2 linked regions of the Cellulophaga algicola DSM 14237 genome follow. The protein of the gene in region 1 interacts with the protein of each later gene in a pairwise test. Links are inferred from orthologs where the notes say so. Each region holds a gene or a part of one and is shown on either strand. Other genes may lie near its edges. The genes, in order: CELAL_RS10035 and CELAL_RS04340.

Region 1 (12,002 bases):
GATTAACAGTAAGAAAGCTATGTCTGCCATAGAACCGGCGTTAACCTCTGGTGGTGCTCCTCTTCTTGGCATAGTTATCTATTTTATTTGTTAAACATTTTTTTCACACCTGGCAATATCATTGAACCTACAGCAATAATCGTCAATATGAAAAACATATTTAAGAATGTGCCAATAGTTTTAATGGTACTTTCATCCGTAAGGATTCCAGTTTTTCTCTCCATTGCTTCAATGCTAACATCTGTACCGCTTGCGAAAACATATGATAAAATTCCAACAACGATAAGACCACCTACTCCAATTGCAGTTCTTTTAAGACCTTCTGGTGTAGAGAATACGTTTTTCAATCCAAAGAACAAACTAGCAAGTACTGCTATAGCAAGCAAGATAAATGTAATAATGAACATAAAATTCATTGATCCATTACCTACTGTAACTTCAGGTTCTCTTGCAATCATCACCCATAGAACTAAACCTAGGACGCTGAGTACGATTAATATAATTTTAATTATCTTATTCATTTTACTTAAGTATTAAGTGCGACTTATTTTTTGTGATCTACCAACATATCAATCAAAGAGATTGACGAATCTTCCATATCATTTACAATACTATCGATCTTAGCGATAATGTAATTATAAAAAATTTGAAGAATAATAGCCACAATAAGACCAAATACCGTTGTCAATAACGCTACTTGAATATCACCTGCAATAAGAGAAGCACTTAAGTTACCAACTGCTGCAATTTTCTCGAAGGCAGCAATCATACCAATTACAGTACCCATGAAACCAAGCATTGGAGCAATAGCGATAAATAAAGATAACCAAGAAACATTCTTCTCAAGTTGTCCCATTTGAACACCACCGTAAGCAACAACCGCTTTTTCAGCAGATTCGATACTTTCGCCAGCTCTATCTAAACCTTGGTAGTAGATAGACGCAACAGGTCCTTTAGTATTTCTACAAACTTCTTTAGCAGCCTCGATACCACCAGAAGCTAGTGCATCTTCAACTCTTTGCTTTAATTTTGTAGTGTTTGTTGTTGCCAAGTTTAAATAAATAATTCTTTCAATAGCAACTGCTAAACCAAGTATCAAACATAATAGTACGATACCCATGAAGCCAGCTCCACCTTCAATAAATTTTTCTTTTAATACTTGAACAAAACCTCTTTCTGACTCTGCTGCAGCTGCATCTTGAATCATAGTTGCTGCTGTTGCAATAGTTGCAGACAGGTTAGAAGTAATTGCATTTGCATTTACTTGAGCGTTAACAGTATTTGTGTTACATACAAATAACCCAGCTACTGCTAGGATAGAGAATAATCTTTTCATTTCTTTCAAACTTAAATTAGATTAGTTAATGGGTTAAAGATAAAAAAATTTTACAATTAAAAAATTAAAAATTAATTGCAGAGAGGAAGGGATTCGAACCCTCGATACCCTTTTGAGGTATACACACTTTCCAGGCGTGCGCCTTCGACCACTCGGCCACCTCTCTAATAATCAATTTTTCAAGGCGTCGAATTAACAAAAAAAAAAGTATTAAATAAAATTTCCAACGTTAATTTTAAGCCATCTCTCCGCGAAGAGAAGTTTCAAAAACAGTTTTAAACAGTTTATTTGAGATTTTACAACCCAACAAATACATTAATTTAGTAATAGCCGCTTCTGTTGTAATATCCTTACCATTAATAACTTGCAGCTTCTGTAAATGCTCACTTGTTTCATATTGCCCCATAATTACACTGCCTCCAGAGCACTGTGTAACGTTAATAATATGTATCCCTTTTTTTATAGCTTTTTTTAAATTTTCTACCAGCCATAAATCTGTTGGGGCATTTCCTGAGCCATAAGTTTCAATTATTACTGCTTTTAAATTTGGTGTTTGCAAAACAGATTGCAATAATTGTTCATTAAAACCTGGAAATAATTTTAAAATAGCCACATTATTATCTAAAATTTTATGAACTATTAACTTTTTTTTCCTTTTTGGCTTCAACAAATATTCATTAAACACCTTTAAATGTACTCCAGATTCTGCTAACGGAGGGTAATTTAACGAACCAAATGCCTGAAAATGTTCTGCGCTAAACTTGGTTGTTCTATTTCCTCGATACAATTTATACTCAAAATACAAACCTACCTCTTGGATTACCGCTACCCCTTTTGCTTGCAAAGCAGCAATTTGAACCGAAGTAATTAGATTCTCTTTAGCATCTGTTCTTAAATCTCCTATTGGCAGTTGGGAACCTGTAAAAATAACTGGTTTCGTTAAATTTTCTAACATATAACTCAATGCAGAAGCAGAATAGCTCATTGTGTCACTCCCATGAAGCACAACAAAACCATCATAAGCATCATAATTATCCTCAATAGTTTCTGATATACACACCCAATGACTGGTATGAATATTTGAGGAATCTATGGGAGAATCAAAAGAATGACTAGAAATCTCACAATCTAATTGTGCCAATTCAGGTATATTCTTTTGCAATTTACCAAAGTCAAAAGCCTTTAATGCCCCAGTTTTATAGTCTTTAATCATACCAATAGTACCGCCGGTATAGATTAATAATATTTTAGTTTTATTGGTCATTATAGGCAATTTTATATTCCAAATACTGCTTTAGAATTAGTTGTAGTAATTTCTGCTATCTCTGCTAGAGACCTATTATATATAGTCGCTAATTTAGTGGCCACATTAACAAGGTAAGCACTTTCATTTCTTTTTCCTCTAAATGGCACTGGCGCCAAATAAGGCGCATCGGTCTCAAGAACTATATGCTCTATAGCTATTTCATTTAAAAATTGATCAATCTTACCATTCTTAAAAGTAGCCACCCCACCAATGCCTAATTTCAAATTGTACCCAATAGCCCTGAGCGCTTGCTCTTTTGAACCAGTGAAACAATGAAAAATTCCAAATAATTCATCCGCCTTCTCTTCTTCTAAGATTTCAAAAACTTCATCAAATGCATCGCGACAATGAATAACTATGGGTAATTTCTCTCTTTTGGCAATCTTAATTTGCATTCTAAATGCCTCTTGTTGTTGTTTTACAAATGATTTATCCCAATATAAGTCGATCCCAATTTCACCAATAGCATAATATTTATGCTTACTAAGCATCTCTTCTACATGGGCTATTTCATCTAAATAATTATCTTTTACATGAGTAGGGTGCAAACCCGTCATTAAAAACATATGTTCTGGAAATTCTTCCTCTAAGGCTATCATTGATTCAGTAAAAGTGGAATCTATAGCAGGCAAAAAGAAACGCTGAACACCAGCATCAATCGCTTTTTTAACAATTTCTATTCTGTCATCATCAAATGCCTCACTGTATAAATGGGTATGTGTATCTGTAAATATCATGGTACAAAAATAGCCTTATCTTTATCAAAAAAACACGTGAAGAGTCTCAAAGAATTTTTAAAACAAAAAAAATACCTTAAAATACCACTAGTTTTAACTAGTACCAATCATTTTGAAATTAAAGCAAAAATAAATAGCATAGAAGGAAGTTTCATATTAGACACTGGAGCTTCTAATACCTGTGTAGGTTTTGATCAAATTGAATCCTTCAATTTAACATCAAAAGAATCCAATATAAAAGCTGCTGGAGCTGGCGCCACAAACATGGAAACCTTAATTTCTACAAAAAACACTATTGAAATAGGGAAATGGACATCCAAAAAATTAAAAATTGTTCTCTTTGATTTAACACATGTAAATGAAGCACTTACCAATCATAATGCAAAATCAGTAGACGGAATTATAGGTGCAGATCTATTGAAAAAGGGAAAAGCGATCATAGATTATGATAAAAAGGTACTTTACCTAAGGCAAAAATGAAGAATACCTAAATTTTACGCAGATTGACTTACATCAGAAAATATTCTAAAAATCCTACATACATTTACCCCAAATTCTAAACCCTACTATTTATATGTTTTCAAATACCACTATAAAGAAAACCTACTTCCTTATATTACTTACCTTATTTATTAGCTGTTCTACAAAAAGCGAATACACAACATTAGCAGAAGACTTAACAAATGCTGAATTACAAAGTACATTAATAAAGCTTTCCGGAAATTTAAACTACTACATACTTCCTAATAGTACAGATTATAGCAAAATTCCGTCAGACCCTAAAAATCCAATTACAGAGGAGAAAGTATTATTAGGCCAATTATTATTTCATGAAACCGGAATTGGCTTAGAAGGAAAAACAGAAACGAATAAAGAAACTTATTCTTGCGCTAGCTGCCACCATAGTGCTGCAGGCTTCCAAAGTGGAATACAACAAGGTATAGGAGATGGAGGAATGGGATTTGGAATTGCTGGTGAATCTAGAATCATAGATCCTTTATATACAGAAGACATGATTGATGTACAACCTATAAAATCTCCAACGGTATTAAACTCAGCCTATCAAAAATTAATGTTGTGGAATGGACAATTTGGCGCAACTAGCAAAAACATAGGAACCGAAGCTAATTGGACCGAAGGAACACCAAAAGCCGTAAACCAAATGGGCTTTGAAGGCGTAGAAACCCAAGCGATAGCCGGATTATCTGTTCATAGAATGGCCTTAGATAAAGCTTTTTGCGACGCTAATGAGTATAGTAGTCTTTTTGATAAAGCCTTTCCAGATGTTGCTATTACAGAAAGATACTCCCTTGTATATGCGGGTTTAGCAATTGCCGCCTACGAAAGAACAATCTTATCTAACGATACAAATTTTCAAAACTGGCTTAAAGGCGACCTTGATGCTATGACTCCAACAGAAAAAAAAGGAGCTCTTTTATTTTTTGGAAAAGCAAAGTGTTACCAATGCCACAATGGACCCGCACTAAACTCTGATGAATTTTACGCCTTGGGTATGAAAGACCTAGAAGGCCCAAATGTACATGGTATTATTGATGACGTTACCAAAAAAGGCCGTGGAGGTTTCACTAACAAAACCTCTGATAATTATAAATTTAAAGTTCCCCAACTTTATAACTTAACAGATGTTCAGTTTTTTGGACACGGAGGAAGCTTCACTTCTATCAAAGAAGTTATAGCATACAAGAACATTGCTACACATGAAAATACAGAAGTTTCTACCTCCGAATTATCGGGTAAATTTTCCCCTTTACATTTAAGCGAAGAAGAAGTAGACCTTATTGCAGCATTCATTGAAACCAGTTTATCCGATAAAAATTTAAATAGATACACCCCTGGCGCGTTGCCTACAGGATTATGCTTCCCTAATGCAGACCCAAGCTCTAGAGCAGATATGCATTGTAATTAAAAAACTAAAAAGCACTAAAAAAGCCTGAAGATCATAAACATCTTCAGGCTTTTTTTACAAACTTAATACTATTGAATTACAATTCTAATGCTTTCATTACATTGCCATCCATTAATAATTCTACTGGATTTTCTAATGCTTCTTTAATTGCGACTAAGAAACCTACAGATTCTTTACCATCAATTATTCTGTGATCATATGATAATGCAAGATACATTATTGGTGCAGCTACTATTTCTCCATTACGAACAATAGGACGCTCAACAATATTGTGCATTCCTAAAATAGCACTTTGCGGAGGATTTATAATTGGTGTAGATAACATTGAACCAAAGACACCACCATTTGTAATAGTAAAGGTACCACCTGTCATTTCATTAACTGTGATTTCTCCTTCTCTAGCACGAATCGCTAATCTTTTAACCTCTGCTTCTACCCCTCTAAAGGTTAAGTTTTCTGCATTTCTAATTACAGGAACCATTAATCCTTTTGGACCTGAAACCGCTATACTAATATCACAGAAATCATAGGTAATCATTTCTTTTCCATCAATCATAGAGTTCACTGTTGGATAAAGCTCTAAAGCCCTAACCACTGCAAGCGTAAAGAAAGACATAAAGCCAAGCCCTACACCATGTTTACTTTTGAATGATTCTTTATGTTGATTTCTCAATTCAAAAATAGGAGACATATCTACTTCATTAAAAGTAGTTAACATAGCCGTTTCATTCTTAACAGACACTAAACGCTCTGCTACTTTTCTACGTAACATTGACAATTTAGACCTGCTTTCTCCTCTTTTTCCTCCAGTAGGTGTTCCCATAGAAGGTACTGCTTGAACTGCATCTTCTTTAGTAATTCTACCATCTTTACCAGTACCTTTTACCGCACCAGCTTCCATTCCTTTTTCTGCTAATATTTTCTTTGCCGCAGGAGATGCTACTCCAGATACATACGTTTCTTTTGCTTGTACAGGCTGTGGTGCTTTCTTTTCCTCTTTAGGAGTTTCTTTCACTTCCTCTTTTGGAGCAGCAGCTTTTGATGCGCCAGAAGGTTTTTCTGCACTCGTATCAATTAAACAAACCACTTCACCTACTGCAACAGCATCACCCTCTTCTGCTTTCAAAGTGATAATACCACTTTCTTCAGCAGGTAATTCTAAGGTTGCTTTATCAGAATCTACTTCTGCAATTGCTTGATCTTTTTCTACATAATCTCCGTCTTGAACTAACCAAGCAGCAATTTCAACTTCTGTTATAGATTCCCCTGGTGAAGGAACTTTCATTTCTAAAATCATTATCGTATAATTTTAATTTTTAACCTGTATCTTTTTTTCTTTACTTAATAGCTTACTTACGAATCATGTTATCTTTTGTCTTATCAAAAACATAATCTATCACTTCTTGATGACGACGTTTAGAGCGCACTGCACTACCCGCTGCTGGTGACGCATAAAAACGCCTTGAAGCTACTCTTACTTTACTAGCCTCACTAAAGTGCATCATAATAAAACTCCAAGCTCCCATATTCCTAGGCTCTTCTTGTGCCCAAACAACATCATCTGCCTTCGTATATTTCTTCATTAACGCCTTCATTTTACTAGCTGGTAATGGAAATAATTGCTCTACACGAACTAAAGCGACATCTTCTCTAGCATTTTCTTCACGAGCTGCTAATAAATCATAATAAAATTTACCCGTACAGAATACGAGAGTTTTTACTTTTTTAACATCAGCGGCACTATCATCTATCACCTCTTGAAAACCACCATTAGCAAACTCATCTACAGTAGATACTGCTTTTGGATGACGCAATAAACTTTTTGGCGTAAATACAACCAAAGGCTTTCTAAAATTCGCCTTCATCTGTCTACGTAATAGGTGAAACATATTTGCTGGCGTTGTAACATCTGCTATAAACATATTATCACTTGCGCAAAGTTGTAAAAAACGCTCCATACGTGCAGAAGAATGTTCTGCACCCTGACCTTCATAACCGTGTGGCAGTAACATTACCAAACCGTTTTGTAATTTCCACTTGTCTTCTGCTGCAGAAATATATTGGTCAATCATAATTTGAGCTCCATTGCTGAAATCTCCAAATTGCGCTTCCCAAATAGTAAGTGTATTAGGGCTAGCCATGGCATAACCATAATCAAAACCTACCACCCCATATTCTGAAAGGTGTGAATTAAATATATGGAAATCGCCCTTTTTACCTTCTATTAAATTTAAAGGAACAACTTCCTCTTCACTATCCTCAACTTTTACAACTGCATGACGGTGAGAAAAAGTACCTCTTTCTACATCTTGACCAGACATTCTAACGCCAAAACCTTCTTGCAATAAAGATCCGTATGCTAACAGTTCTCCCATAGCCCAATCTAACTTATCATTCTCAAAGAACATTTTTCTTCGATCCTCAATAAGCTTATCTACTTTACGTAAAAACTTTTTACCTTTTGGTAGACTCGTAAGAGAATTAGCTATTTGCGTAAGTTTATCTTGCGGATAAGAAGTATCAATTGGCTTTACCATCTCATCTTCTTGAACACGAACAAAACCTTTCCATTCATCTGCCATAAATGGCGTGATTACGGTCTTATCTTCTTTACGAGAATCTTCTAATTCTGTTTCTAAAGAATCTTTATATTCTTGCTCTAATTTACCAATGTAATTTTCATCGATAATACCTTCTGCAATAAGCTTTGCTGCATAAATATCTCTTGGACTTTCATGTTTGGCTATCGCTTTGTATAATTTAGGTTGCGTAAAACGAGGCTCATCACCTTCATTATGCCCATATTTTCGGTACCCTAATAAATCAAGAAAAACATCTCGCTTATAACGCATTCTGTATTCTAAAGCGAATAAAGAAGCATGAACAACAGCTTCTGCATCATCAGCATTAACATGTAAAACTGGACTCAAAGTTACTTTACCTACATCTGTACAATAAGTAGAACTACGAGCATCCAGGTAATTTGTTGTAAAACCTATTTGGTTATTTACCACCATATGGATTGTACCACCAGTTTTATAACCATCAAGATTAGCCATCTGGATAACTTCATACACCAAACCTTGCCCTGCAATGGCTGCATCACCATGCACAACAATTGGTAACACTTTAGAGAAGTCCTCTTTGTAATGTGTATCTTGTTTTGCTCTTGTTATACCTTCTACAACTGCACCAACAGTCTCTAAGTGAGATGGATTAGGCGCAATGTTCATTTTTATTTTATTCCCATTATCAGACATCCTTTCAGAAGTCCAACCCAAGTGATATTTAACATCACCATCAAAAATTACTTGCTCGTAATCTTTACCGTCAAATTCGCTAAAGATATCTTTAGCGGCTTTACCAAAAATATTGGTAAGCACATTTAGTCTACCCCTATGCGCCATACCCATAACAAACTGCTCAACACCCATTACTGCAGCGCGTTCCACAATAGCATCTAAAGCAGGTATTAGCGACTCATTACCTTCTAAAGAAAAACGTTTTTGACCTACATATTTTGTATGCAAAAAGCTTTCAAAAGAAACTGCCTGATTTAGTTTTCTAAGAATTTTTTTCTTTTGTTCTGCATCATAATTAGGATGGTTATCATTGACATTTAGCCAATCTTGAATCCACTTAATTCGCTCAGGACTTCTGATATACATGTACTCAACCCCTATTGCATCACAATAGATATTGGTTAAGTGCGAAATTATCTCCGTTAAGGTATTTGGACCTATGCCTAAAATTTCTCCTGCGGTAAACACCGTATTTAAATCTTCTGAGGATAAGCCAAAATTTTCAATAGCTAACGTTGGCTCGTATTTTCTTCGCTCACGAACAGGGTTTGTTTTTGTAAACAAATGTCCACGAGATCTATACCCGTCAATTAATCGAATAACCTGAAATTCTTTTTGTAGTGATTGTGGCATTTCTGAAGTGCCAGATGGTGCAGCAACATTATTTGGTGTTACTGGCAAGTCAAGTTCATCTAAAAGACTCTCTTGGCCAAAATCAAATCCTTGAAAAAATGCGCGCCAACTAGGCTCAACACTATCTGGATTAATTAAATACTTGTCATATAACTCTGCAAAAAACGAAGTATGCGCAGCGTTTAAAAAGGAATATTTATCCATAAATAATTTTCTCTTCCCTGTGAATAAAATTTAGTCAAAAATACAACATTTCAAAAATCTAGTCCTATATTAGGTACTAATATTAAAGAAAAATAACAATTATGAATATTTTGACTGATTTGTTCTTAAAAAGATGGCAATTGATTTTATTTTTTGCGTTTTCGTCAACGCTAACGTTTTCGCAAAATACAAATTCCGGAGAATTTTGGGATAATGTTCGTTTTGGCGGAGGAATAGGACTAGGATTTGGCAACGGTTATTTTAACGGCTCAATTTCCCCAAGTGCAATATACCAAGTATCCGAAAAATTTGCCGCTGGCGTACAATTGAACTTCAGTTATGCCACCTTTGATGATGATACACTTACCGCTTATGGCGGAAGTTTAATTTCCCTGTATAACATAATCCCAGCCATTCAATTATCTGGTGAATTAGAGCAGTTGAGGATAAACAGAACCACTTCTTTTATGGATGGAGATTTTAAAGATAACTATTGGAGCCCTGCACTTTATCTAGGAGCTGGATATGTAAATAGGAATTTTACGGTTGGCTTAAAATACAATGTGCTGCATGATGAAAAAAGCATCTACTCAGACGCTTTGATTCCTTTTGTTAGGATTTATTTTTAAGCATATTTCTGCCTAAACCATACTTTTTGATATTCTCGTTGCAGCACTAAAAAAGCAACATGATTGGAAATATCAACAACATCTGAAGCTTTAATCTCTTTTACCTTTTTTTCTGGAACATCTATAATATATAATAGATTAAGATAATCTGCAAAACGCTCCATCATCAATCTATAGATTTTTTGATGAAGAATTGTTTTTAAGTTCTTAGGGTTTACTTGAAAAGGAAGGTCAATATCTACATTTGCTAAACCAAAATCTTTCACCAATTGAGCTACAAGATTTTGATAAAGACCACTATCTACTGATTCCGTTAAAAGCGCGTTGCTGTCTGTAAAATTAAGCATCATACTTTATGTACGAAACAGAAGTAGATTTTGGTTCTAGCAGACTAGGGTTTTAACTCATTTTTATAAACTTGGCCCTCTTTCATAACGAAGGTAATATTTTCTAATTGCGATATATCCTGAAGAGGATCACCTGATACCGCAACAATATCTGCAAAATATCCAACCTTAATTAATCCCACTTCATCTGCCACACCCAATAAATTTGCATTTGTTACCGTTGCAGATTGCATGGCTTCAATAGCTGGCATCCCAGCCTCTACCATATACCCAAATTCTTTAGCATTTAAGCCATGGGGGTATACCCCTGCATCTGTTCCAAAGGCAATTTTCACCCCTTTCTTATAGGCTTTTGAAAATGTTCCTTGAATTAAGGGCCCTATTTCTCTTGCCTTAACAGCAACTACTTCCGGAAAATACCCTTCAATCTCTGCTTACTCTGCTACTTGTTTCCCTGCGGTAATAGTGGGCACCAAATACGCATTGTACTGCTTCATTAATTCCATTGTTTCTTCACTCATATAACTGCCATGCTCTATCGTCTTAATACCGCCTTTTATAGCTCTTTGCATTCCCTCATCACCATGTGCATGCGCTGCTGTCAACATACCATAATCATCCGCAGTTTGCGTAATAGCTTTTATCTCATCAATTGTAAATTGCGGATTTTTACCATTCTTAGCCACACTAAGAACGCCACCTGTTGCTGTAATTTTTATAACATCTGCACCATCTTTATACCGTTGTCTAACCGCTTTTCTACCTTCTTCAGGAGAATTAACCACGCCCTCTTTTGGACCTGGATCTCCTGTAAACTCATGGCTTCTACCATTTGTAGGATCCGCATGACCACCAGTAGTAGCAATAGATTTACCTGCTGTAAAAACCCTGGGCCCTACTACTATTCCTTTATTTATAGCATTCCTAATAGCTATATTAACTCCGGACCCTCCTAAATCTCGAACTGTAGTAAAACCAGCCATTAATGTTTTCTTGGCAAAAACGGTTGATTTAAAAGCAATATCTGCTTCGTTATCAGTGAAACGCTCTACATATGTCCTAGGATTAGATTCACTTTCAATATGTACATGCATATCTATAAAACCAGGCATCACAGTACTTGTCCTCAAATCGATGACAGCATCTGCAGCACCTCCCGACACAAACCCTTTTTTTATCTCCTTTATTTTAGTCCTCGAAATAACTACAGTCTTTTCTGACCATACTTTACCAGACTCCATATCTATAATTTTACCACACTGTAGGTACGTATCTTGTGCATTTAAAAAAGAAGTCAAAACTAAAAGAAGCGTAAGCGTGGTTATTTTTTTCATTTCGAGGTGTTTTTATAAACAAACAGAGCAGAAATATACATATATTTCTGCTCTATTGTTAAAATTTATAGTTTACTCTCAGTCTAAGCTCTAACCTTTTGCTCCCAATCCCAAGCAGATTTCATAGCTTCATCTAAAGTAGATTCTGCTTTCCAACCTAATTCATTATTCGCTTTTTCTGTATTTGCATAGGCCTCTGTAATATCACCTGTTCTGCGTGGTACAATTTTATAATTCAATTTCTTTC
Region 2 (11,498 bases), 1.3 Mb from region 1 along the record:
TGCTGCTGATACATCACTAAATGAAATGCTATACGCTAATAAACTATTTTCATTTACTGCTATTTCTATTTCCTCATTAGGGAAACCAGAAATTTCTATCTGAGAGATTCCATCTATAGCTCTTATATCATTTTCAATTTGCCTTCCTATCTGCTTTAATGTAACGAGTGGAATATTTTCCCCACTAATTGCAAAACTAATAGTTTCTCTAATATTTTCATTTTTGGCAACCACCAAAGGCTCCATGCCTGTTGGAAAAGAAGGAACTCTATCTACCGCATTTTTTACTTCTAAAAGCATAAAATCAATATTCTCCCCTTTTTCAATCTCAACACTTATAGAACCACTATTCTCACTAGATTTAGACGTAACTCTATCTACTCCTTCTAGTCCCTTTAAATTGTCTTCAATTTTTAAGACAATCCCTTCTTCAATTTCTTGAGGAGATGCACCTGGATAGGCAATAGTTATAGATATTACACTAGAATCTACTAATGGAAAGAATGACGACTTTAGAGACATTACCCCCACAATACCAAATACCGTAATGGCTAAAAGAAAAACGGAGACAGCTACATGGTATTTAATGAAATATGTTATAATCTTTTTCATTAGTTCCCTGCTTTAACTTTGTTATCCATTAATTTCTTAACTAACATTCCTGCGTAAGCACCTACAACAGGTTTTGAAACAATGGTTTCGCCATCAGGAACGTTTTTTAAAACTACAGTTTTATCTGAAAAATATATTGGAGTTACATCTATAACATCTAATACACTGTCATGAATTACGAAAATTTGATCATTTTCTAAAAGTAAACCTCTAGCTACTTCTATTGCATTTTCTTCTTTCTTAGCATTTAGTTTTGCCTCTAAATACATTCCTTCTTTTAATCCTTTATTTTTTATCTCTATAAAAGCTTTTATTGTTTGAGATGCCTGATCAACATTCCCATTTATTCTAGTGACAATTCCGCTATACTCATTTGTCTTATCAAGATTTATTAAATGTACCGTTTCACCAATTTGTAATAAATCGCTATATGTTTTTGGTATGGACACTTCAAGCTCATACACATCCGTATTAATAAACTCCCCCAATTTTTGACCAGTTCTCACGAGCGTGCCCTCATTAACCAAAGCCTCCGTTAAAATACCGTTGAAAGGAGCTGATATTCTGTATTTGGCCAAACGTTGCTCAAGAGTTTTAACATCATAATAGCTAGTCAAGATTCCTCTACCTGTAATAAAGTATTTTTCTTTATCAGTGGTCATTTCTGGTAATACCGCTATAGTTTTGTTCATGTCAAACGCACTCAAATATGCTTGCCATTTACTATATATTTCAGGATAGTCTAACCTTAAGTCTGGCATTATAGACGTTAAAAGATTATATAAGTTACTTTTTGCTGATTGAACTGTAGCGCTATATTCTGCAGCATCAATACGTATGATTGCCTCTCCTCTGTTATAACTCTCACCTGTTTTAAAAAGTTTGCTGCCTTTTTTAAAAACTCCTTGTACCTCGGCATAAAGCTCTACACGCCTTTTAGCAACAACATTACCATGCGCAGAAATTACAATTGGAATTGTACCATTGATAACCTTTGAAGCAAAAACAGTTTTTATTACTTTTTCTGGTTTAGGTTTTTTTTCATTTTTATTGTTTATTAATGTTATGGCTGCGAAAACAGAAAGTGCAATTAGGACAATGCCTATAATAGATAGTACTATTTTTCTCATAATTAAATTGGTAGCTTGGAATGGGGTTAGACTACAAAACTATTCAATAGTTTAATTTCGTTTAGTTAAACATTTCTTAAAAAAACCTCAACAGCCTTTTGTTTTCATATCAAAAAAAAGGGCACTATAAATAGCACCCCTTTAAAATAATTATATATTTTTTATCTTATTCTAATTTCAACTCTTCTACTATGGGCTTTAATACTGGTACCAGCTCTAACTCTACTAATTCTGCTCCTTTTTGTAAGCCTACACTATCCGTATTTAAAGTAATGAGTCGCTCTTTATTAAGATTCTTTAAATTTTCAAAAGAGACAAAATTATTCCCTTGAAGTTGTAAGTATTTTAAATCTCCCAATCCTTCTATCCCCTTAGGAACAGGGCCACTAAATTTATTATAAGCAAGTGTAAGTTCATACAGCTTTGGTAATTTATCAAAATTTAAAGCTATAACCCCGCTCAATTTATTCCCAAACAATCCCAAAACCTCCAAATTATTCAAGGCTTCGAAAGATAAAGGTATGGTCCCTTCCAAATAATTACCTGAAAGATTAATTATTTTAAGGTTTTTAATCGTTCCAAGACTTTCAGGAATTGGACCAATAAATGCATTATTATATAAAGAAAGCACTTCTAATTTTTGCAATAAACTAAACTCACTAGGTATCTTGTTTTTTAAATTATTCATTTCAAGACTAATCTCCTTTAATTCTATAAGACCTAAAACTTCTATGGGAAAATTACCTTTTAAGTTGTTCAATGATAAATCTAATACCTCTAGTTTTTTTAATGCTGCCATTTCTTTAGGTAGGCAACCTGTAAGGTTATTTCTTCCTAAGGCTATTGAAACTACGTGATGATCGCTGATTTTTATTCCATACCAATTTTCTACAGGTTCTGAAATATCCCATTGAATATTCCAATTAGCTCCATTAGTAGCTGTAAACAATGATAATAATGCGTTCTTTTCATCTTCAGGAACTTGGGCCTTGGAGATAAAACAATAAGAACACAAGAAAACAAATAATACTTGTTTGTTTATTAATCTCATGATTTGGTTAATACATTTAAACGATAGGCTTGGTTGTAATCACCTTTCATTTATGGTTTATAAATAGGTTACGTATTAGCTATAACGTAAAATCGTTATATTTATGATAAATGTATAAAAAAAGAGATACTATATAGTATCTCTTTTTAATTAACTTAGTTTATTATTTTTAATTATTGGTATCATCCTCAAATTTAGTATCGGCCATTCTTGTTGTATATTTTTTGATGTCTTTAAAATCTGGAGCGGTTTCAATTTTTTCATTGTCAAAATCAAACACCAATAAGCTACTCACTTTTAAGGAATAGATATCTTCAAAAGAATCAAATCCGTTATTCTGTATTTGAAAAATTTGTAAGCTTGCTAATTGACCTACCTCTTTAGGTATTGCTCCATTTAATTGATTATTAGCTAATACTAATTCTTTTAAATTTATTAAATTACCTAATTCAGAAGGTAGTTCTCCTTCTAGCCTATTCTCAAATAAACCTAAGGACTCTAATTGGTCTAACTTACCTATAGATAAAGGTATAATCCCCTTTAAGTTATTACTGGATAAATTTAGAGTTCTAAGTGCTTTTAAATCCCCTATACTATTTGGTATTTCACCTGATAAAAAATTATTGAAAGCGGTTAATTCTTGCAACGCAGTCATCTGACCTAAGTTTTCTGGTAAAGACCCCTTCAATCTATTCATTTCTAATTTTAGAATTTCAAGATTTTGTAAAGTACTAATCTCTAAAGGTAGCTCCCCTGTTAATTGATTGAAGGCTAAATTTAATTCCTTTAGATTTTTGAATGTTCCAATACTCCCAGGCAACACACCACTTAAATTATTGTGAAACAGATTAATCTTTACGACTCTATCATTCTTCACAGAAACGCCATACCAAGTAGTCACCGGACTATTTAAATCCCAAGTATGATCCCAATCTTGGCCACCGGTTTGCGTATACAAATCAATTAAAGCCTCTTTTTCTACTTTAGAAATCTCAGCATAAGAATTAAAACTTATACATACTGCAATTATCAAAAATGTTTTCATCATCCTTTTCATACTTATGATATTTTATATCCTATTAATTATCTTCACCATCTTCAAACTTAGTCTTTGCCGTACGTGTATTCGAGTCTAAATAAAGGTCTTTTAAATTCCGTTTATTATATGATGTATTTGTATTGCCATCAAAATCAAAAACTACCAAACTAGATGCTGCAGATGAAAAATCTGTAACAAGATGTATCTCAAAATCATTTTTTTGAATCTGCAATACTTCTAAGTTTTTCATCTTTAATATTTCAGACGGAAATTTGCTTGAGAAATAATTATCAGCAATCACCAACGTTTTTAAGCTTTTTAGCGTACTTATATTTTGAGGAATATCTCCTTTTAAATTATTTTCTGATAACTCTAACCGTTCTAATTTTGATAAGTTAATAATAGATACCGGAAGTTCTCCTTCTAAATTATTATTTGAAAGCGATATTACTTTCAAATTTTCTAAAGAGCCTAGTATTTCAGGTAGATTTCCTGAAATATTGTTATTAAAAAGATCTAAATGTTCTAGTTTTCTCAATGCTCCTATTTCATTAGGAATAGCACCTTGTAATTTATTTTTCCCCAATCGTAATACTTCCAGATTTGCTAATTGAAACAAACCAATAGGTAGATTTCCTTCAACACGATTAAAGGCTAGATTCAATATTCTTAAATTTTGCAAATTACCAATACTTACTGGTAAGCTTCCTGTTAGATTATTATTAAATAAAGTAATTGAAATTACGTGGTTGTTTTCGATTATTACACCCGCCCAATTAGTTACATTACTAGATAAATCCCACGAGACTTTCCAATGCTCACCATTAGTGCTCTCATATAAATCTATAAGTGCTTTTTTTTCTGCTCTAGGAATGGCAAATGTAGTCGTTGTAAAAAACAAAATAACTAGCAGTGATCTCCAAATTTTAATCTTCATACCTTATATTTAATAAAATACCCCTATAACAAGTATAAGAATACTCTTACAAATTTATGCTAATATGCCGTATGTTGTATAAGAATTCGATGAACTACATGTAAATCATCCAATTACGTTGTGAAAACACGATTATGTGTAGTAAATGGATGATAACCTGTAAAAAATATTAAGAAAGTTCTTCTAATTTTAGTGTAATGTCCTCCCATTGCTCCATTAATTGCTTTAAAGTCTTCTTCTTTTTCTCATAAGAATCAAAAAAACCTGGCTTTGCAATAGTGGCATCATAATGGTTTAATAAGTCTTTATCTATTTGTTTAATTTCCTTCTCTAATTGTGAAATATTACTTTCAACTGAACTCAATTTATTGTTAAGGGACTTCAGCTTTTTTTGGTCCTCATAACTCACTTCTTTCGTTACAGACTTTTTCTCCTTTTTAGAAACTTTAACTTGTTTTTTCTCTATTTCTCTAAAATCCTCAACCTTACGTTGTTCTAAGTAAAAATCTATATCACCCAAATACTCTTTTATTGCACCATCTTTAAATTCATACACATTGCTCGTAAGACCTTGTAAAAAATCTCTATCATGAGAAACAAGAATTAAAGTTCCTTCAAAACTCTGTAGTGCTTGTTTTAACACATTTTTAGATTTTATATCTAAGTGGTTGGTAGGTTCATCCATCACCAAGACGTTAAAAGGCTGTAAGAGCATTTTAGCTAATGCTAAACGGTTTCTTTCTCCACCAGATAATACTTTCACATATTTATCTACCTCGTCTCCTCTAAATAGAAAAGAACCCAAAATATCTCTTACTTTACTCCTATTGGTTTCATTAGCCGCATCAATCATCGTATTTAGTATGGTTTTATTACCATCTAAATATTCTGCTTGATTTTGAGCAAAATATCCTATTTGCACATTATGCCCTAGTTTAAGGCGACCTTGATGTTCTATATCTCCAACAATAATTTTAGCTAATGTTGATTTACCTTGTCCATTCTGCCCAACAAAAGCGGTCTTAATATCGCGTTCTATTAGTAAATCTATATTGTTTAATACTTCTTTTTCTCCATAATGCTTAGATAAATCCTCAATTTCAATCACAACCCTACCTGGAACAACTGATATTGGAAATTTTAAATTCATAACACTATTATCATCTTCATCTACCGCTATACGGTCTAGCTTATCTAGCTTTTTTATTAAAGATTGTGCCATTGTTGCTTTAGAAGCTTTTGCTCTAAATTTCTCAATTAACTTTTCTGTCTGTTGTATTTGTTTTTCCTGATTTCTTTGCGCACTTAATTGTTGCTCTTGGATCTCTTTACGAAGCACTAAAAACTCTGAATATGGTTTATTATAATCGTAAATTCTCCCTAAAGAAATCTCTATAGTTCTGTTCGTAACATTATCTAAGAACATTTTATCATGCGATACAATTGCTACGGCACTTGAGCTAGATCTTAAAAATTGTTCTAACCAAATAATAGATTCAATATCTAAGTGGTTGGTAGGCTCATCTAAAAGCAAAACATCGTTATTCTGAAGTAATAATTTCGCTAATTCTATCCGCATACGCCATCCTCCTGAAAACGTATCGGTGAATTTGTCAAAATCTTCTCTTTTAAAACCTAATCCTAATAATATTTTTTCTGTTTCTCCCTGGTAGTTATACCCTCCTAAAATTTCATAGTGATGGGTTATATCACTCAAATCTTCAATAAGCTTGGTATACCCATCACTTTCATAATCGGTACGTTCTGCAAGCTGCTGGTTGGTGTACTCTAATTGTTTTTCTAAAGCTATAATTTCCTCAAATGCTTGATATGATTCTTCTAAAACAGTTCTGCCCAGTTCAAAATCTAAATCTTGCTTTAAAAAACCGATACGAACTTCTTTATCTGAAGCTATAATCCCTGTATCTGGTTGCATTTCTTTAGACAAGAGTTTTAACAAGGTAGATTTTCCTGCTCCATTTTTACCTATTAGGCCAACTCTATCGCCAGTATTTAAGCGAAATGAAATTTCTTCAAATAGATATTCGCCAGCGAATGAAACAGAAAGATTATGAATATTAAGCATTTATTGTATTTATTTTTCTTTGTTAGTTTTTTGTGACTTTAGTTACATAAGAAGACTTCCTAAAATCTTATTTTTGCTAAAACTTTTGCAAATGTTAAAAAAAGGAAACAAACTCTACAGTATTTTAACAGGAACTTGTCCCAAATGCCAAAATGAAAGCATGTATTTGGATAAAAACCCCTATCATATGACCAAAATTTTTAAAATGCACGAGCGTTGTTCAAATTGCGGTACAAAATACAAAATAGAACCTTCATTTTTTTATGGCGCAATGTACGTAAGTTATGGTGTAGGAATTGCTTTTGCGGTAGCTGCATTTGTAATTACTTTTTTATTCATTGGAACTAGTTTAAAAACAAGTTTTTTCACGATCATGGGAACACTAGTTGTATTTATGCCACTCATTATGCGCTTAAGCCGTAATATCTGGATTAATATCTTTATTAGCTACGAACCTAATGCCGTTAAAAATGAATCAAAAAAAGAGACCCTTTAAATAAACTCCTTATTTTTTCTGATAGTATTTTTTTGTAAAACGTGCTATATTCATCTCTGGGTGAATAGCTTCCTTATTTTCTATAAATTGGTATAAGGATGCCGATGCCGTTGGGGCAATCATTACTCCTCTAGATCCAAACCCATTTAAAATGAATAATTTTTTTTCATCAGGGTGTTGCCCTACTAAAGGTCTGCGATCTGCTACCGTTGGCCTTATCCCTGCAACATGATCTACAACTTCATAAGCACAGTTTAAAAAAGTATCTAGTTTTTCTAATAACTCAAGCTTAGATTCTTCTGTAGGTAAATTGGTTTTATCTTTCCATTTATAAGTAGCCCCTACCCTATATAAATCTGATCCTAATGGGATAATAAAAACCGAAGATTTTATTACATTTTCTTCTTTTAAGGCTGGTGCTTTTATGGTCAATAACTCTCCCTTAGTACCATTGAGCGGCAAATAGTTAAAAAACGGATTATCAGTTAAACCAAAGCCTGTAGCAAAAATAATTTTTTTAGCAGTTACTCCTTTATACGTAATAGCATCTTCGTTTATTTCAAGGCAAGTATAATCAAAAGTTTCTTGCTGCAGTAATTCCTTCTCTAAAAGATACCTTTCATAATTTACTAACAACACCTTGGTATCTATTCTTCCGGTATGCCGTACTTCCCCATAACCAAATGGAGCATCAACACTTACATTATTGTTTTTTTTAATTGTAGTCGATAGGAAGTAGTTGAGTTGTGGTTTATCTGAAGCTTCAAACCACATATTTTGCTCTTCAATAGATGCAAACCTTCGTAACACAGGAATTTTAAAATCTAGCTGAACTTGAAGTTTCTTTGATAATTTTTCATAAAAAGGCAAAGCTTGTTCAAGTTGTTCTTTAGCATTCCAAGCAAGCGTAAAACGTTTTAATATTACTGGGTTATACAAACCACCAGCGACAACTGATGACGTTTGTGATTTATCTGCAATTACACGGTATGTTTTGGAATTCCCCTCAAGTTGTTCACAAAAAGAAATACCCGCCAACCCAAGGCCTACGATTAAATAATCTATCATACCGCAAAGGTAGCTAATTGGCATAAAAAAAAGCCTTAACCAATGGCTAAGACTTTTTTGTTTTATATTGAATTGGAATTTTTAAATTAGTAACTCCACATATCCTGTTCCTTATCTCTAATTGTTTCTTTGATACGATTAGATTCTAGTAATTGGAATAAAGAGTTATCTGAAATATAATCTTTAATGGCACGATCACCAAACACGTTATCTTCTTTATAAATTGTTGCATTAAATCTTCTTGCATTTAACAACATATCAAAAGATATAGGCTGTGCAGAGTTTCGTTGATTAAATACTTTGGCTTCATGAAGAATTTGTCTTGCACTTGGGTACCATACCCAAAACAATGCAACTTTGTTTTCTTCTTGATCCATAGATTCATCATCAATAAAGTTAACATCTGGAGCTCTTGGAGCAATACCTAAAAGTCTGTATTTTAATTCACCTTGACGCTTATCAAAATACCAAATACCTTTTATTAAGTATTCTTCTAAATCAGCTGCTGCTAAATCTCTTCTGTTAACATATTCTGGAGACACTTGCTCACCTGCATTATATTGCTCGTAACCGTAATCGGTTGTATCAATTTTTTGCATGGTAGCTTCTAAGTCAGAGAATTCTCTTTTCTCCGTAAAATAAGAATCTGCGTAGATATCTTTAATTTTACCGTTTTTAATGTTTTTAATTAAAACATCATACAAAGATCTTCTATCAGAACCAATATTTACAGTATCAACTGGATAGTATAAAGGAAAGTTTACTCTCTCATCTAAATCGATAACCTCCCATACTGTTTTTGACCATAGAATATCTCTATCATCAACATAACCGTATTCTAAAGGAGCGTCATTATCGTTCTCTATTTGAGAATCTGTTTTCTTACCTATCTCTTCAGGTTTTTTGGCATTTAATATATTTGCCTGAGCCACCATTGATATTGGCAATAAAGTTACCGCACCAATTAATAAAACATTTTTCCAATTCATTTTTAAAAATTTATTTGTTTTTACACCTTTACTGAAATTCGTTATAAGTCGTTTAGAAACTACGTTCTTATAAACTTATAACGCTTTTCAATAAATTTTATTACTAGTTAGTAAGTTCAACCACTACTGGTGATACTTTTTTCAACCTGTAAGACTTGTTATTTGTTATATAAGCTTCGATATCGAATATCTGAACAGCATCTCCACGGCCAGCTCTTTTTAAAGCAGACTTCGCAGCACCATTCAATTTATTACCTCTAACTACCACCGTTGGTTGACCAGGAACTTTAAATTTGAATCCACTTACAGCAAGATTTAAATCAAAATCAAAATCTTCTAATAATGCACCAACAGTAGATATTTCTAAGTTAGTTCTAGGCATTTTAGCAGTGTTAGTTTCTCCTCTAATTGTACCATTTGGTCTAGGAATATCTTTAATTCTAAATTTAGCTGGTGTATTTATTCTAGAACCATCTGGTAATGTTCCTGAAGCCATAATTGTAACCTCTCTACCTGTACTAGGGTTCATAACATACTGACTTCCAGATCTCTTAGATAATCCAGGAGCAGAAGCACTAACTTTATTATCAGGAATACCTGGTATAGAAATGGTCATTGGGTTAGCAACACCACGATACACTACATTCATCTTATCTGCTGCAATTAACGCTGCATTAGGCTTAGAAATAGTAGCAAAAGAATTATTTACTTCTACTGGAACTTCTGTACCATCTTGCATAAAGAAAATTGTACCTGCTACTACGTGATCTCCTGGGTTACCCGTATTGATCAACATTTTAACACCACCAGCTTCAAGTTTGTAATCTGTATCTGCTGTTAACTTCTTACCATCAAGAGTTAGTTCTGCTCTAACAGGTGTAGAAGAGTTATCTGTTTTACTAATGATAATTTTACCATCATATTTTTCTCCAGAATAAAAAGCAGATTTAGATCCAAAAAGAGAAGTTTTAAAGTTTGTTAAAGAAACTTGATCTGTTAAGTTACCTTCCAACATAGATTTTAAAGCATCTTCTTCTGTTGACTTAATATCAGCTTGTAACGCTGTTATTTTAGTTAAAGAAGCTATTAAAGGAAAACCTTCATAATGATAGTTTAACCAATCTTGCTTTGTTTTATCTTTCTTTTCTACTTTACCATTAGCATCGCCTGTTTCAAATCTAGCAATAACTGAAGATTTCAATTTCGCTGGTACCAATACAGAAACTTTAGTACGGTACTCTTCAATTCTTTTCATGAATTCTTTACCACCTTCTGCCAAATTATCTCCTGCGAAGAATTTTTGATCTAAAAAGTCAGATTTATCCATTACTTGATAATCCTTAGGGTCTTCAACACCTACAGTCATACCTTTCTTAAGAGCTTCTAAATAATCATAATACTCTTGAGATAATTTTTGTACTGATTGTGCTTTCTTGAAATCTTCAGCATATTTAGCTGCATCTTCTGAAGCCTTTGTTTCAAGACCATCTAAGAATGCTAAATTATTATCTGAAGTTTTCTGGTTAGAAACTTCCATCTTCTCATTCATAAGACCGAATGCCGCTAGAACTTCTTTACTCATATTCAGGGCTAACATACAAATGAACACTAAGTACATTAAGTTAACCATTTTCTGACGTGGTGACTGTTTTCCTCCTGCCATGTTTTTTTCTAATTAAATTTTAGTTAATATTTGGGGTTTGGTTATTACTAAAACTAATTAGTTTCTTGTCATTGCAGATAACATACCTCCGTACACTCCATTAAGAGAAGATAAGTTTGTTGATAAAGATGCCATTTGATCTTTTAAAGCAGTAGAATTTTGTACAACTTCTTCATTGATTGAAGCTTGTTTGCTTGCACTTTCTAACTGTACTTTATATAAGCTATTTAATGATTCCATTTGAGAAGCAGCTTGTACCATTTCATCAGAATACTTACGAGTAGATTCCATAGCATCTACAGTAGGAGCGATACCTTTAGCAGCACCCTCAAAGTTTCTAATGCTAGTTCCTAAACTTTCCATTAAGCTTGCGTCTACGCCAGCTTCTTTTAATAAATCATCTAATTTTTTAGATAATGAAGCTTCT

Evidence for each region.
Region 2: the proteins of CELAL_RS10035 (region 1) and CELAL_RS04340 interact in binary tests that used the Escherichia coli proteins (3 or more experiments, as listed by UniProt). The link is inferred for Cellulophaga algicola DSM 14237 from one-to-one orthologs.

What each region holds. Positions count from the first base shown.
Region 1 is NC_014934.1:2,305,397-2,317,398, reverse strand. What follows is about bases 6,456-9,824. They hold CELAL_RS10035 (2-oxoglutarate dehydrogenase E1 component), read right to left. Parts: upstream 9,446-9,824; coding sequence 6,656-9,445; downstream 6,456-6,655. Other genes in these bases: CELAL_RS10030 (hypothetical protein), read left to right, coding at 9,547-9,824; odhB (2-oxoglutarate dehydrogenase complex dihydrolipoyllysine-residue succinyltransferase), read right to left, coding at 6,456-6,603. Also shown: CELAL_RS10080 (ExbD/TolR family protein), read right to left, coding at 1-72; CELAL_RS10075 (hypothetical protein), read right to left, coding at 84-521; CELAL_RS10070 (MotA/TolQ/ExbB proton channel family protein), read right to left, coding at 545-1,336; CELAL_RS10060 (asparaginase), read right to left, coding at 1,572-2,603; CELAL_RS10055 (TatD family hydrolase), read right to left, coding at 2,612-3,379; CELAL_RS10050 (retropepsin-like aspartic protease family protein), read left to right, coding at 3,416-3,859; CELAL_RS10045 (cytochrome-c peroxidase), read left to right, coding at 3,954-5,306; more of odhB, read right to left, coding at 5,383-6,455; more of CELAL_RS10030, read left to right, coding at 9,825-10,074; CELAL_RS10025 (hypothetical protein), read right to left, coding at 10,071-10,424; UDP-glucose 4-epimerase GalE, read right to left, coding at 11,839-12,002. UniProt on the Escherichia coli protein: E1 component of the 2-oxoglutarate dehydrogenase (OGDH) complex which catalyzes the decarboxylation of 2-oxoglutarate, the first step in the conversion of 2-oxoglutarate to succinyl-CoA and CO(2).
Region 2 is NC_014934.1:1,000,264-1,011,761, forward strand. What follows is about bases 4,398-7,262. They hold CELAL_RS04340 (ABC-F family ATP-binding cassette domain-containing protein), read right to left. Parts: upstream 6,856-7,262; coding sequence 4,939-6,855; downstream 4,398-4,938. Other genes in these bases: CELAL_RS04335 (leucine-rich repeat domain-containing protein), read right to left, coding at 4,398-4,769; CELAL_RS04345 (DUF983 domain-containing protein), read left to right, coding at 6,947-7,262. Outside these bases: CELAL_RS04315 (efflux RND transporter permease subunit), read right to left, coding at 1-612; CELAL_RS04320 (efflux RND transporter periplasmic adaptor subunit), read right to left, coding at 612-1,742; CELAL_RS04325 (hypothetical protein), read right to left, coding at 1,909-2,793; CELAL_RS04330 (leucine-rich repeat domain-containing protein), read right to left, coding at 2,963-3,841; more of CELAL_RS04335, read right to left, coding at 3,873-4,397; more of CELAL_RS04345, read left to right, coding at 7,263-7,351; CELAL_RS04350 (NAD(P)/FAD-dependent oxidoreductase), read right to left, coding at 7,361-8,443; porN (type IX secretion system ring subunit PorN/GldN), read right to left, coding at 8,506-9,408; porM (type IX secretion system motor protein PorM/GldM), read right to left, coding at 9,512-11,071; porL (type IX secretion system motor protein PorL/GldL), read right to left, coding at 11,129-11,498. UniProt on the Escherichia coli protein: Genetic data indicate it may be involved in ribosome assembly or function.